3 regions of the Streptomyces sp. NPDC048462 genome follow, and region 1 is predicted to be linked to each of the others. Evidence: riboswitches for the same ligand, from Rfam matches in the RefSeq annotation. Region 1 holds a riboswitch; each other region holds the start of a gene.
The links. A riboswitch is a leader RNA that binds a small molecule or an ion and turns the genes downstream of it on or off. The one in region 1 is predicted to bind S-adenosylmethionine.

Region 1 (4,438 bases):
CCGCCGACGACCTCGGGCTGCAGTTCCTCCAGGACCTGAACCACGACTGGGCCGGCGGTCACCGGGCGATGAACAAGGGCGCGTACGACCAGTGGGTGCCGGCCAAGACGGCCACCACGATGGCCCACCTCACACGCGCAGACATCCCGTTCCACTACGCACTCGCCGACGCGTTCACCGTCTGCGACGCCTACCACTGCTCGTTCCTCGGTTCGACCGACCCGAACCGGTACTACCTGTGGAGCGGGTACACCGGCAACGACGGCACCGGTGGCGGCCCTGTGCTCGGGAACGCGGAGGCAGGGTACGGCTGGACCACCTACCCCGAGCGGCTGGAGAAGGCCGGGGTGTCGTGGAAGGTCTACCAGGACATCGGTGACGGGCTCGACGCCGCAGGGTCCTGGGGGTGGATCGACGACGCGTACCGGGGGACGTACGGCGACAACTCGCTTCTCTACTTCAACAGTTATCGCAACGCCAAGCCCGGAGACCCGCTCTTCGACAAGGCGCGCACCGGTACCGACGTCAAGAACGGTGACGGGCTCCTCGACGACCTGAAGGCGGATGTCCGGGCCGGGACGCTTCCCAAGATCTCGTGGGTGGTGTCTCCGGAGGCGTACAGCGAGCACCCCAACTGGCCTGCCAACTACGGTGCCTGGTACATCTCGCAGGTGCTGGACGCGCTGACCTCCAATCCCGAGGTCTGGGGCCGGACCGCCCTCTTCATCACCTACGACGAGAACGACGGCTTCTTCGACCATGTCGTGCCGCCGTTCGTGCCGTCGGGCGCGGCGCAGGGGCTGTCGACCGTGGACACCTCCGCCGACCACTTCCCCGGCGACATCGCCAACGCCGCCGGGCCGTACGGGCTCGGCCAGCGGGTGCCCATGACCGTCGTGTCCCCCTGGAGCACCGGCGGGTTCGCGTGTTCGGAGGTCTTCGACCACACCTCCGTCATCCGGTTCATGGAGGAGCGCTTCGGCGTGCACGAGCCGAACATCTCGCCGTGGCGGCGCGCCGTCTGCGGCGACCTCACCTCGGCGTTCGACTTCAGCCGCACGGACGCCGCGCCCGCCGGGCTGCCCTCCACGGACGGATACGCGCCGCCGGACGGGAACCGGCACCCCGACTACGTACCGGTGCCGCCCGTCTCCGGCAGTGTGCCGAAGCAGGAGTCCGGCACGCGTCCCACCCGGCCGCTGCGGTACGCGCCCCTCGTGGACGGGGCGGCCGATCCCGGGACCGGGAAGTACCAGCTCACCTTCAGTGGGGGCGACGCGGCCGGGGCGCAGTTCCTGGTGACGTCCGCGAACCGCGGCGACGGGCCCTGGACCTACACCACAGAGGCGGGCAAGTCGCTCTCCGACAGCTGGAACACGGCCTACTCCAGCGGAGTGACGGACCTCACCGTGCACGGCCCGAACGGGTTCCTGCGCGGCTTCCGCGGGCCCGGCAAGCCGGCCGGACCGGAGGTGACGGCACGTCACAACCCGGCCAGTGGGGCCATCGACCTGACCCTCACCCATGCCGGTTCGGGGACCGTCCAGCTGACCGTGCGCAACGCGGACGCGTACGGCGGGGGCGCGCAGACCTTCGCCGTGCGGGCGGGCGCGACCGTGAAGCACACCGTTGACCTGCGGGGGAGCAAGCGCTGGTACGACGTCACGGTGGTGTCGGACGCGGACGCCACGTTCCTGCGCCGGTTCGCCGGACACGTCGAGACGGGCGAGGCCGGCACGAGCGATCCGGGCCTCGTCACCGGCTGACCGGCCGCCCCGGCGCGCCCATCCGGCAGCCGGGCGGCCATCGGGGAGAGTCGGGGGCGCACGGACCGGCGCAGCCGTTCCTGTGCGTCCCTGACGGGCCGTCGGCTGTGCGGGCCCTGCGTGTCGGGGCGCACCGCCCCGGTGCGTTAGGGTTTTTACCGGGTCATGAGTTCCAGTGCGCAGCCCCGGCTTGCTGGACGGCACCCCGCTCCGCTGCGGGTGCTCCGGGTGACGACCTGCCCCGTGCGCGAGGTGCGGGGAACAGCGGACCGCGGTGCAGAGCGCTCGGGGTCCATCATCCCCGGAAGGCGGGACTCACCATGCTGCGTCATCTCCACGAGCACGGCTCCGTGCGGAGCGAGGACTGCGACCGGTACGCCGCGGGCCATCAAGTGCACTGGATCCACGCCAAGAAGTGCCGGCAGGAGCCCGGTCAGGCCGTCGAGATACTGCTGACCGCCGGTGATGTCCAGGACGACGGGTGGGTCGAACTGCGCGCCGCCTTCGACTACGCGGGCAGCCTTCCCAGGGTGTGGACGCATGCTCCCGACGGGCTGCGCGAGGCGCTCGCCGGTCACCGCGGGCGGGTGTACTGGCTCGACCGGTGGCACGCGCTGAAGCTCGTCGACGGTGCAGGCCGGGTCGCCGGGCTCGTCAACGTCGCCTACGAGAGAGGCGAGTTGTGCGGAGCCCGGGGTCCCGGCCGCTCGTAGCCCAAGGGCCGTCCCGGGGCGGAGGCGGAGCTTCGGCGGGGTGATCAATTGTCGGGACATGTCGGCCTGTTGCTTCATTCAGAGCGCACAATTGATCGCTATTGACCGCTGCGGCGTCACATAAAATCCTTATAGTGGGCGTGCGTTGATCGCCTGATCGTGACGCGTGACGTGTTCGCCACAGAAGTCAGGACGATGACGCGCCCATCCTCCACAGAGCCCGAGTCCGCCTCGCCCCGTCCGGAGTGCCCCGCGCACGCGGGGGCGGGTGCCGTGCCCCTCAGCGGGCCCTCGTTCCAGACCGAGCCGCAGGCCGTCTATCGCGCCATGCGGCGGGATCACGGGCCGGTCGTCCCCGTCGAGCTGCCGGGCGGATTCCCCGCCTGGCTGGTCATCGGGTACCGCGAGCTCCATCAGGTCACCAGCGACGGTGAGCTCTTCCCCCGCGATGTCGGACTGTGGAACCAGTGGGAGCACATCCCCGACGACTGGCCGCTGCTGCCCATGGTCGGACGACCGCTGCCGTCCATCTACTTCAGCGCCGGGGACGAGCACCGGCGGCACGCGCGGATGGTCGGACCCGCCCTCGAAGGGGCCGACCCGTTCGAGATCCGCCGCCACAGCGAGCAGCTGGCCGACCGGCTGATCGACGCCGTGTGCAGCCGGGGCACGGCCGACCTCGTCGCCGACTTCTGCGAACCCCTTCCCGTGCTCGTCCTCGCACGCCTGGTCGGCTTCCCCGACGACGAAGGGGCCGGCATCGCCCGGGTGCTGAAGGACCTGGCCGACGGCGGTCCGGGCGCGCAGGACGCCCACCTGCGTTTCGGGGAGCACATGACACGGCTGGTCGCCGCGAAGCGTGCCGAGCCCGGCGACGACGTCACCTCGCGGATGCTCGCATTCCCCGAGGCCTTCACCGACGAGGAGTACATGCTCGACCTGATGGCCATCACGGCCGCCGGGCACCTCACCACCGCCGACTGGATCAGCAACTCGCTGCGGCTGATGCTCACCGAGGACGAGTTCGCGCACTCGATGGCGGGCGGCCGGCGCAGTGTCGCCGAGACCATGAACGAGGTGCTCTGGGAGGACGCGCCGACGCAGATCCTCGCCGGACGCTGGGCCGCCCGGGACACCCGGCTCGGCGGACACTCGATCACGGCGGGGGACATGCTCCTGCTCGGGCTCGGCGCCGCCAACACCGATCCGCTGATCCGGCAGAGCCTGTCCGGCGGCGGCCCCTCCGCCCAAGGGGGCAACGGCGCGCATCTCGCCTTCAGCCACGGCGAGTACCGGTGCCCCTTCCCCGCCCAGGAGATCGCGGAGATCATCGCGCGGACCGGCATCGAGGTGCTGCTCGACCGGCTGCCCGATCTGGAGCTACGGGTTCCCGTCCCGGACCTCGTGCGACGGCCCTCCGCGTTCCTGCGCGGGACCACCTCGCTCCCCGTTCGGTTCACCCCCGTTCGTACGACAGGAGACCTCACGTGAACTGCCCTCACGCCGCCGCGCACGCCGCCGCCGCCCCGAGCGTCGCGACCGTCGTCATCGACCCCATGGTCCAGGACCTGGACGGCGAGACGGCGAGGCTGCGCGAAGCAGGCCGGCTCGCCCGGATCGAGCTGCTCGGCGTACCGGCCTGGACCATCACCCGCTATGCCGACGCCCGCCGGCTCCTGGTCGACCCGAGGCTGGTGAAGGACCTCGACGCCTGGGGGCTGTGGCAGAGCGGCGAGGTGACGCACGCGTGGCCGCTCATCGGGATGATCGACGCCGGACGGTCCATGTTCACCGTGGACGGCGCCGAGCACCGGCGGCTGCGGACCAAGACCTCCCAGGCGCTCACCCCCCGCCGCCTGGAGGCCATCAGGCCCGAAATCGAGAAGTTCACCCAGGAACTGCTGGACGCGCTCGCGGACGGCGGCAGGGACGGGGCCGTCGTCGACCTGAAATCGGTGT
Region 2 (4,438 bases), on a different contig from region 1:
TGGGCCATCGGCCCGTACCGCCCGGACCAGGTGTCCACCGGCGCCCAGCCCGACTGGTACATGGGCTTCGCCGAGGGTCTCGTCCGAGTGATGCCTGGCTGGGAGATCAACCTCTGGGGTCATACGCTCGTCCTGGGCGTGCTCATCCCACTGGTGCTCTTCGGGCTGATCCTGGGTGCGATCGCGATGTACCCGTTCATCGAGTCCTGGGTCACCGGGGACAAGCGCGAGCACCACATCCTGGACCGCCCGCGCAACGCCCCGACCCGTACGGCCTTCGGTGTCGCGTGGATCACGGTGTACTTCATCGGTCTGGTGGGCGGCGGTAACGACCTCTGGGCGACGCACTTCCACCTGTCGCTGAACTCGATCTCGTGGTTCGTCCGGATCTTCTTCTTCGTCGGACCGGTCCTCGCGTTCGTCGCCACCAAGCGGATCTGCCTCGGCCTCCAGCGCCGGGACAAGGAGAAGGTGCTGCACGGGCGCGAGTCCGGGCTCATCAAGCGCCTGCCGCACGGTGAGTTCGTCGAGGTCCACGAGCCGCTGTCGCAGGGCCAGCTGCACACCCTCACCGCGCACGAGCAGTACGCGCCGGTCGAGCTCGGCCCGCTGGTCGACGAGAACGGTGTCAAGCGCAAGGTGTCGCCGGTGGAGAAGGTGCGCGCCAAGCTCAGCAAGAGCTACTTCGGCGAGCACAACCAGATCCCCAAGGCGTCCCCCGAGGAGTACAAGGAGATCACCGAGGGCCACGGCCACCACTGATCACCTGAGCTGATCGCCACAGCGGGAGCCCCGTCCATCCATACGATGGACGGGGCTCTTCGCTGTCCCCGGCGCTCGATAGGGTGGTCGCATCCCTATATCGGCTGTGGACCCCAGGAGCGGACCATGAACGTTGTGACCCCGGTCGGCGGCGACAGCGTGGCGGCTCGTACCTGGCCCGGCGTGCTGACCCCGCTGCTGCGCGGCGAGGACCTGAGCGCGGACGACACCGCGTGGGCGATGGACCGCATCATGAGCGGCGAGGCGACCGACGTGCAGATCGCCGGCTTCGCGGTGGCCCTGCGCGCCAAGGGCGAGACCGTCACGGAGGTCACCGGCCTGGTCCGTGCGATGTACGAGCACGCCACCACGATCCACGTGCCCGGCCGCACGGTCGACATCGTCGGCACCGGCGGCGACATGGCCAAGACGGTCAACATCTCCACCATGTCCGCGATCGTCCTGGCCGGGGCGGGCGCCAAGGTCGTCAAGCACGGCAACCGCGCCTCCTCCTCGGCCAGCGGCTCCTCCGACGTACTGGGCAAGCTCGGCGTCAACCTGGACCTGCCCCCGCAGCGCGTCGTCGAGGTGGCCGAGGAAGCGGGCATCACCTTCTGCTTCGCGGTGAAGTTCCACCCCGCCCTGCGCTACGCGGCGAAGGCCCGCGCGGAGCTGGGCGCCCCGACCACCTTCAACATCCTGGGCCCGCTCACCAACCCGGCCCAGGTGCGCTCCCAGGCCATCGGTGTCGCCGATCTGCGGATGGCGCCCATCGTCGCGGGCGTGCTCGCCGAACGAGGCAACTCCGCGCTGGTCTTCCGCGGCGACGACGGCCTGGACGAGCTGACCACCACCGCGACCTCCCGGGTCTGGGTGGCCCGCGACGGCGTCGTGCGCGAGCAGGCCTTCGACCCGCGCGACGTCGGGCTGGAGCTGGTGCCGGTGGAGGCGCTGCGCGGCGCCGACGCCTCGTACAACGCCGATGTGGCCCGCCGGCTGCTGGCCGGCGAAACGGGGCCCGTACGGGACGCCGTCCTGCTCAACGCGGCGGCGGCGCTGGTCGCGCTCGACCCGGGCGACGGCACGCTCGACGAGCAGCTCGCCGCCGGTATGGCGAGGGCCGCCGAGTCCATCGACTCCGGGTCCGCGGGGCGCGCGCTGGAGAGATGGGTCGCGGCCAGCAACGCCTGAGCACGCGACCCTGACACACGGAACACGGAGCGAGGCGCAGTCCAGATCATGGACTGCGCCTTGCGCGTTCTCCCACGTATGGCAAGATGCTGCGCAGGTCATGAGTGACAGCGACTACGGCCCCGGCCCGCTGTCCGGCAACCCTCCGTCCGTGGCGGGGTGCCCCGGGTGAAGACCAGGCCGTAGGCAGCGAGGTCTGCGGCAAGCGCGGACCCCTCGACGTCGTAAGGCGTCCACCCGTGGGGTCCTGGTCCTCAGGGAGCCTCTGTGAGCAAGCGAATGCGATAGGGCTTTTCGGCCCTCCTCCGCACACCCTCTTTTCTTCCTTCCGTGCTGCCGCGTATCCGCAGGCACCGGAATTCGCCTGCCTGTTACGGGAGTTCGTCATGTCTGTCTTCACCGCTGCCACCGACCAGTCCATTTGTACCCCACTGCCCGTTCTGGGCAAGGATGTGACGGTTCCGCTGGTGACCGGCGGTGAGGTCACGTACGCCGCACTGGACTACGCCGCCAGCGCCCCGGCCCTGCAGCGCGTGTGGGACGACGTCGCCGCGTACGCGCCGTACTACGGCAGCGTCCACCGAGGCGCCGGCTACCTCTCGCAGCTCTCCACGGACCTCTTCGAGTCCAGCCGCGTGACCGTCGCGGAGTTCCTCGGCTGCCGCGCCGACGACCAGGTGATCTTCACCCGGTCGACCACCGACTCGCTCAACCTGCTCGCGGCGGCGCTCCCCGCCGACTGCCAGGTGTTCGTCTTCGAGACCGAGCACCACGCGTCCCTGCTGCCCTGGCGCGATGCCCGGGTGACCTACCTGAACGCCCCGCGCACCCCCGCGCAGGCCGTCGCCACGCTGGAGCGGGCCCTGGCGGACCGCGACTCTTCCCCAAGCTCTCAGCTTCGTTCGAGCAGGGGAGGACCCATTGGCCCCGCGCTCGTCTGCGTCACCGGAGCCTCCAACGTCACCGGTGAGCTGTGGCCCGTCAAGGAGCTCGCCGCCGCCGCGCACGCCCACGGCGCCCGGATCGTCCTCGACGCGGCCCAGCTCGCCCCGCACCACCCCGTCGACATCAGCGAGCTGGACGTCGACTGGGTCGCCTTCTCCGGCCACAAGCTGTACGCGCCCTTCGGCTCCGGCGTGCTGGCCGGCCGCTCCGACTGGCTGCGCGACGCCGAGCCCTACCTGGCCGGCGGCGGCGCCTCCCGCAAGGTCGCCCGGCGCGCCGACGGCGGGGTGGACGTCGAGTGGCACAGCACCGCCGCCCGCCACGAGGCCGGCTCGCCCAACGTCATCGGTGTCTACTCCATCGCCTCCGCCTGCAAGGCGCTCACCGAGGCCGGGTTCGACAGCCTGGTCGCCCGCGAGCAGCAACTGGTCTCCGAGGTCCGCGCCGGACTCGCGGAGGTCCCCGAGGTCAAGGTGCTCTCACTGTTCGGTGACGACGCGCCCCGGGTCGGCGTCATCTCCTTCGTGGTGGAGGGCTGGAACAGCTCGCACTTCGCCGCGGCGCTCTCCGCCGAGTACGGCATCGGGGTACGCGACGGACTGTTCTGCGCCCACCCGCTGGTGCGCACCCTGCTCGGCAGTGACCCGCAGGAGGTCGGCGAGTGCGGCGCGCCGGAGGCCGAGCCGGGCGAGCGGTCGCTCAACGCGATCCGGGTCAGCTTCGGTGCCGGTACGCCGGACGAGCACATCGAGCGCTTCGTGCGGGCCGTCAAGGAGCTGGTGAGCGAGGGCGCCCAGTGGAAGTACCGCACCGAGGACGGCCGTTGCGTCCCGGACCGGGGCACCGCACAGCACTGAGCCGTGTAAAGCGGTGGGGGGGGGGGGGGGGGGGGGGCCCCCCCCCCCCCCCCCCCCCGAACGCGTTTCACGGAGACTAGCCGTCCAGGCCGATGGCGAAGGCCGCCTCCAGGTCGTGCTGCGAGTACGTACGGAACGCCACGTGGGTGTCGGTCCCCTCGACGCCGGGGATCTTGCTGATCCGGCCGGGGATGACCTCGGCCAGATCGTCGTGCTTGGCCACCCGGACCATGGCGATCAGGTCGTACGTGCCGGTTACCGAGAAGACCTCGCTGACGCTGTCCAGCGCCGCGACGGCCTCGGCGATCTCGGGGATCCGGTCCACGCTGGTTTTGATGAGCACGATCGCGGTGATCACGGCTGGCTTTCTCCCTCGGTGGCCGTGGCTGGAGACTTCACTCTAGCCCCACGCCCGTAGCGCCCCCACGCGTAAAGGAAGCCGACGGCGAAGCCGACCACATGGGCGAGATAGGCCACGCCGGGGCCGCTGCCGGCGCCCTCCGCGGCCAGCCACTGGAGCACGAACCAGAAGATCAGCACGATCCAGGCGGGGAAGCGCAGCGGGAGGAAGAGCAGGAACGGGAACACGCTGGTGACCCTGGCCCTGGGGAAGAGGTAGAGGAAGGCGCCCAGCACCGCCGAGATCGCCCCCGAGGCGCCGACGAGCGTCTGGTCGGACGTGG
Region 3 (4,438 bases), on a different contig from region 1:
GACGGTGATGACGCCTTCCTTGCCGACCTTGTCCATGGCCTCGGCGATGAGCTCGCCGATCTGGGTGTCAGCGGCGGAGATGGAGGCGGTCGAAGCGATCTGCTCCTTGGTCTCCACGTCCTTGGCCTGCTCCAGGAGGGCGGCGGAGACGGCCTCGACGGCCTTCTCGATGCCCCGCTTGAGAGCCATCGGGTTCGCACCCGCGGCCACGTTGCGCAGGCCCTCGCGGACGAGCGCCTGAGCGAGAACGGTGGCGGTGGTCGTACCGTCGCCGGCGACGTCGTCCGTCTTCTTGGCGACCTCCTTGACCAGCTCCGCACCGATCTTCTCGTACGGGTCCTCCAGCTCGATCTCCTTGGCGATGGAAACACCATCGTTGGTGATCGTGGGGGCGCCCCACTTCTTCTCAAGGACGACGTTGCGACCCTTGGGGCCGAGGGTGACCTTGACGGCGTCGGCGAGCTGGTTCATGCCGCGCTCAAGACCGCGCCGGGCCTCCTCGTCGAACGCGATGATCTTGGCCATATGAAGTGGTCCTCCCGGACAGGGGTGGATTTCTCCGGACCGAGTGGCGCCCGCGACGGACGGCCTGCCGCCTGCCGGTTCCTTGCCCCGACAGACCTGCGGGCCTCACCGGCCCGGTCCAAGTTTCTGTCACTCTCACCCGGAGAGTGCTAAGCCCAATGATTAGCACTCGACCCCCGAGAGTGCAAGCGTCCCCCTCCGGAGTGTGGACAACGAGCGCCCCTGCGGAGCGTGGACGACCGGAGGGCCGCAGCGGGCTCCGGACGCACGGAGGGCCCGTACCCCAGGGGTACGGGCCCTCCGTGCGTGAGTAGTGTCGTTGGCCGACCGCGCCGAACTCAGCCGACGGCGAGCTTGACCATGTCCGCCTGCGGCCCCTTCTGGCCCTGCGAGATTTCGAATTCAACTCGCTGACCCTCTTCGAGGGTGCGGTATCCGTCCATCTGGATCGCGCTGTAGTGGACGAAAACATCCGCACCACCGTCGACCGCGATGAAGCCGTACCCCTTCTCCGCGTTGAACCACTTGACGGTGCCCTGAGCCATGCCTAACTCCCCTATTACTGGCCCTTGCACAGGACCGCACTTCGCGGGCCCGGGTCAGAACTCACCCTCCGACAGGAGAGGGTGCGTGCGCCGGAACGCGTCGACCGCGGCCGAATGTATCTGCCCAACTGCCCTCTGCAACAGGTCAATCGGACGAGAATTCTGGGCATCGCCGAACGCCCGAATATGAGGAACTCATGAGATTCCAGGGCAAGTCGGGCCAGGCAAAGGCGACTTATGGCGCAAGAGGCTCAGGCACTTTGGCTGCATCTTGTCGTGGCCGGGCGCATTCTCATATGCGGGGGGCACGGGCAGCGGAGGGGGCTTCCCACACTCTACCGCGCTCAACCATGCAGAATTGCCCCCTCCGCTTCTGTCGCGGAGAGGGCAATCGCGGTGACTCGTCGAAGCGGGACCGCTCGGGTCCCGGGGCTCAGCAGCCGCCGGCGACGGCCGGGATGATCGAGATGCCGGCGCCGTCCGGGGTGACCGCTTCCAGGCCTCCCTGGAAGCGCACGTCGTCGTCGTTGACGTACACGTTGACGAAGCGGCGGAGCTTGCCCTGGTCGTCCAGGACGCGGGCGGCGATGCCCGGGTGGTCCTTCTCCAGGGACTCGATGACCTGGGAGAGGGTCGCGCCCTCTGCCGGGACCTCGGCCTGGCCGCCCGTGTAGGTGCGGAGGATGGTGGGGATACGGACCTTGACGCTCATGGTGGGAGCCCTTCCTGGAGTCACGGGTGGCCGGAGGCTGCGGCAGCCTCTCAGCTGGTGCGGCGGACCGCTCAGGCGGTACCGAGGCCGGCGGCACGGAAGGCGTCCAGGCTCGGCCTGATCGTCGCCGTCGCCTGCGAGGTGGCGGCCACCGCGTCGAGCGTCTTGAGGCCGTCACCGGTGTTCAGGACGACCGTGGTGAGCGACGGGTCGAGCAGACCCGCCTCGATCAGCTTCTTCGTCACGCCGACGGTCACCCCGCCCGCGGTCTCGGCGAAGATGCCCTCGGTGCGCGCCAGCAGCTTGATCGCGTCGACGACCTGCTCGTCGTTGACGTCCTCGACGGCGCCGCCGGTGCGGCGGGCGATGTCCAGGACGTACGGGCCGTCGGCCGGGTTGCCGATCGCCAGGGACTTGGCGATGGTGTTCGGCTTCTGCGGCCGCACCACGTCGTGACCGGCCTTGAAGGCGGTGGAGACCGGCGAGCAGCCCTCGGCCTGGGCTCCGAAGATCTTGTACGGCCTGTCCTCGACCAGACCGAGCTTGATCAGCTCCTGGAGACCCTTGTCGATCTTCGTGAGCTGCGAGCCGGACGCGATCGGGATCACGATCTGGTCGGGCAGCCGCCAGCCGAGCTGCTCGCAGATCTCGTACGCGAGCGTCTTGGAACCCTCGCCGTAGTACGGGCGCAGGTTGACGTTGACGAAGCCCCAGCCCTCACCGAGCGGGTCACCGATGAGCTCCGAGCAGAAGCGGTTGACGTCGTCGTAGTTGCCCTCGATGCCGACCAGCTCACCGCCGTACACGGCGGCCATGACGACCTTGCCCTGCTCCAGGTCGTGCGGGATGAACACACAGGAGCGCAGGCCGGCGCGGGCGGCGGCGGCGCCCACCGCACCGGCGAGGTTGCCGGTGGAGGAGCAGGAGAGCGTGGTGAAACCGAAGGCGCGGGCGGCTTCGACGGCGATCGCGACGACACGGTCCTTGAAGGAGTGCGTCGGGTTGCCGGAGTCGTCCTTGACGTACAGGCCACCGGTGACGCCCAGCTCACGGGCGAGGTTGTCGGCCTTGACCAGCTTGGTGAAGCCGGGGTTGATGTTCGGCTTCTCCGCGACGTCGGAGGGGACCGGCAGCAGCGGCGCGTAGCGCCAGATGTTGTCGGGTCCGGCCTCGATGCGCTTCTTCAGCTCGTCCGGGGAACCGGTCGGCAGGTCGTAGGCCACTTCGAGCGGTCCGAAACAGCTCGAACAGGCGAAAAGGGGACCGAGTGCGAATCGTTCTCCGCACTCGCGGCAGGAAAGTGCCGCGGCGGGACCGAGGTCCACAGAAGATTCGGTAGATGTTGCAACAGTCTCAACAGCCATGATGGCGAGGCCCTTTCTCCTCATCTTCCTCGTGACGCGTTTCGCCACAAGACGGAATTGGCACCTTCCCCACCCGACCTCGCGGAAGGGGGTCCCCCCTGCTCGAGCGAAGTCGAGAGCTTGGGGGTGGGATGGTTGCCGGGACTTCAACGGGCCGTTCCCTCTGTCCCTCTGGATGAGCGCTATGGCACTGGATCATCGATCCAGGCGTTTATCGGCGGACGGACCCCGGCATGCCACGGCCATCTGCGTTGTTCAAGACTGTAACCGAAGCACCGGACTGTTGAGATAGTCGTCCGAACCGCGAGATGGATCACATACAGGGAGTATCGACCGTGCTGGAAGAGGTCGAACGCTGGCTGACCAGGCGTTCCTGGTCGTGCGCCGACCGCCCGCTGGAGCAGCTCCTGGCCGCCAGGGGAGGCGACCCGAGGCGCAGCCGCGTGAGTGTCGTACTGCCCGCGCTCAACGAGGAGGCGACGGTCGGGGACATCGTCCGCACCATCCGGCGCGAGCTCATGGAGAAGGTCCGGCTGGTCGACGAACTCGTGGTGATCGACTCCGGCTCCACGGACGCGACCTCCGAGGTCGCCCGCGAGGCGGGCGCCCGGGTGATCCACCGGGACGCGATCCTGCCCCGGCTGCCGGCTGTCCCCGGCAAGGGCGAGGTGCTGTGGCGGTCACTGCTGGTGACCGGCGGTGACATCGTCTGCTTCGTCGACGCCGACCTGAAGGACTTCTCGGCCGACTTCGTCTCCGGCATCGTCGGCCCGCTGCTGACCGACCCCTCGGTGCAGTTCGTCAAGGCGATGTACGACCGTCCCCTCGGGGACACCGCCGGTCAGGGCGGGCGGGTCACCGAACTGGTGGCACGGCCGCTGCTCAATCTGCACTGGCCGCAGCTGGCCGGCTTCGTCCAGCCGCTGGGCGGCGAGTACGCCGTACGCCGCTCGCTGCTCGAACAGCTGCCGTTCCCGGTCGGTTACGGAGTGGAGCTGGGGCTGCTCGTCGACGCCCTGCACACCGTCGGACTGGACGCGCTCGGCCAGGTCGACGTCGGCGTCCGCGTCCACCGCCACCAGGACGGCCGGGCGCTCGGCCGGATGGCGGCGGCCATCTACCGGACCGCCCAGCTGCGGCTGTCGCGCGGACATCTGGTCCGCCCCGCGCTGACCCAGTTCGAGCGCGGCGAGAACGGCTTCGTGCCGCACACCTACCCGGTGGACACCGAGGAGCGGCCGCCGATGCGCGAGATCGAGGAGTACGTCGCACGCCGGGCGGCATGACGCGGG

Region 2: another riboswitch for S-adenosylmethionine. It lies ahead of ACGFU6_RS12540 (aminotransferase class V-fold PLP-dependent enzyme); the one in region 1 lies ahead of ACGFU6_RS04000 (hypothetical protein).
Region 3: another riboswitch for S-adenosylmethionine. It lies ahead of thrC (threonine synthase); the one in region 1 lies ahead of ACGFU6_RS04000 (hypothetical protein).

What each region holds. Positions count from the first base shown of each region.
Region 1 covers NZ_JBICXG010000002.1:153,248-157,685, reverse strand. The annotation lists gene ACGFU6_RS04005 (phosphocholine-specific phospholipase C) at 1-1,766, shown strand, start outside; SAM riboswitch class IV at 1,928-2,037, shown strand; gene ACGFU6_RS04000 (hypothetical protein) at 2,087-2,479, shown strand; gene ACGFU6_RS03995 (cytochrome P450) at 2,675-3,970, shown strand; gene ACGFU6_RS03990 (cytochrome P450) at 3,967-4,438, shown strand, end outside.
Region 2 covers NZ_JBICXG010000005.1:357,595-362,032, forward strand. The annotation lists gene ACGFU6_RS12530 (cytochrome bc complex cytochrome b subunit) at 1-762, shown strand, start outside; gene trpD (anthranilate phosphoribosyltransferase) at 889-1,953, shown strand; SAM riboswitch class IV at 2,050-2,167, shown strand; gene ACGFU6_RS12540 (aminotransferase class V-fold PLP-dependent enzyme) at 2,340-3,755, shown strand; gene ACGFU6_RS12545 (Lrp/AsnC family transcriptional regulator) at 3,832-4,113, opposite strand; gene ACGFU6_RS12550 (rhomboid family intramembrane serine protease) at 4,110-4,438, opposite strand, start outside.
Region 3 covers NZ_JBICXG010000013.1:80,345-84,782, reverse strand. The annotation lists gene groL (chaperonin GroEL) at 1-525, opposite strand, end outside; gene ACGFU6_RS22220 (cold-shock protein) at 864-1,070, opposite strand; gene ACGFU6_RS22215 (MoaD/ThiS family protein) at 1,504-1,782, opposite strand; gene thrC (threonine synthase) at 1,854-3,146, opposite strand; SAM riboswitch class I at 3,164-3,328, opposite strand; gene ACGFU6_RS22205 (glucosyl-3-phosphoglycerate synthase) at 3,482-4,432, shown strand.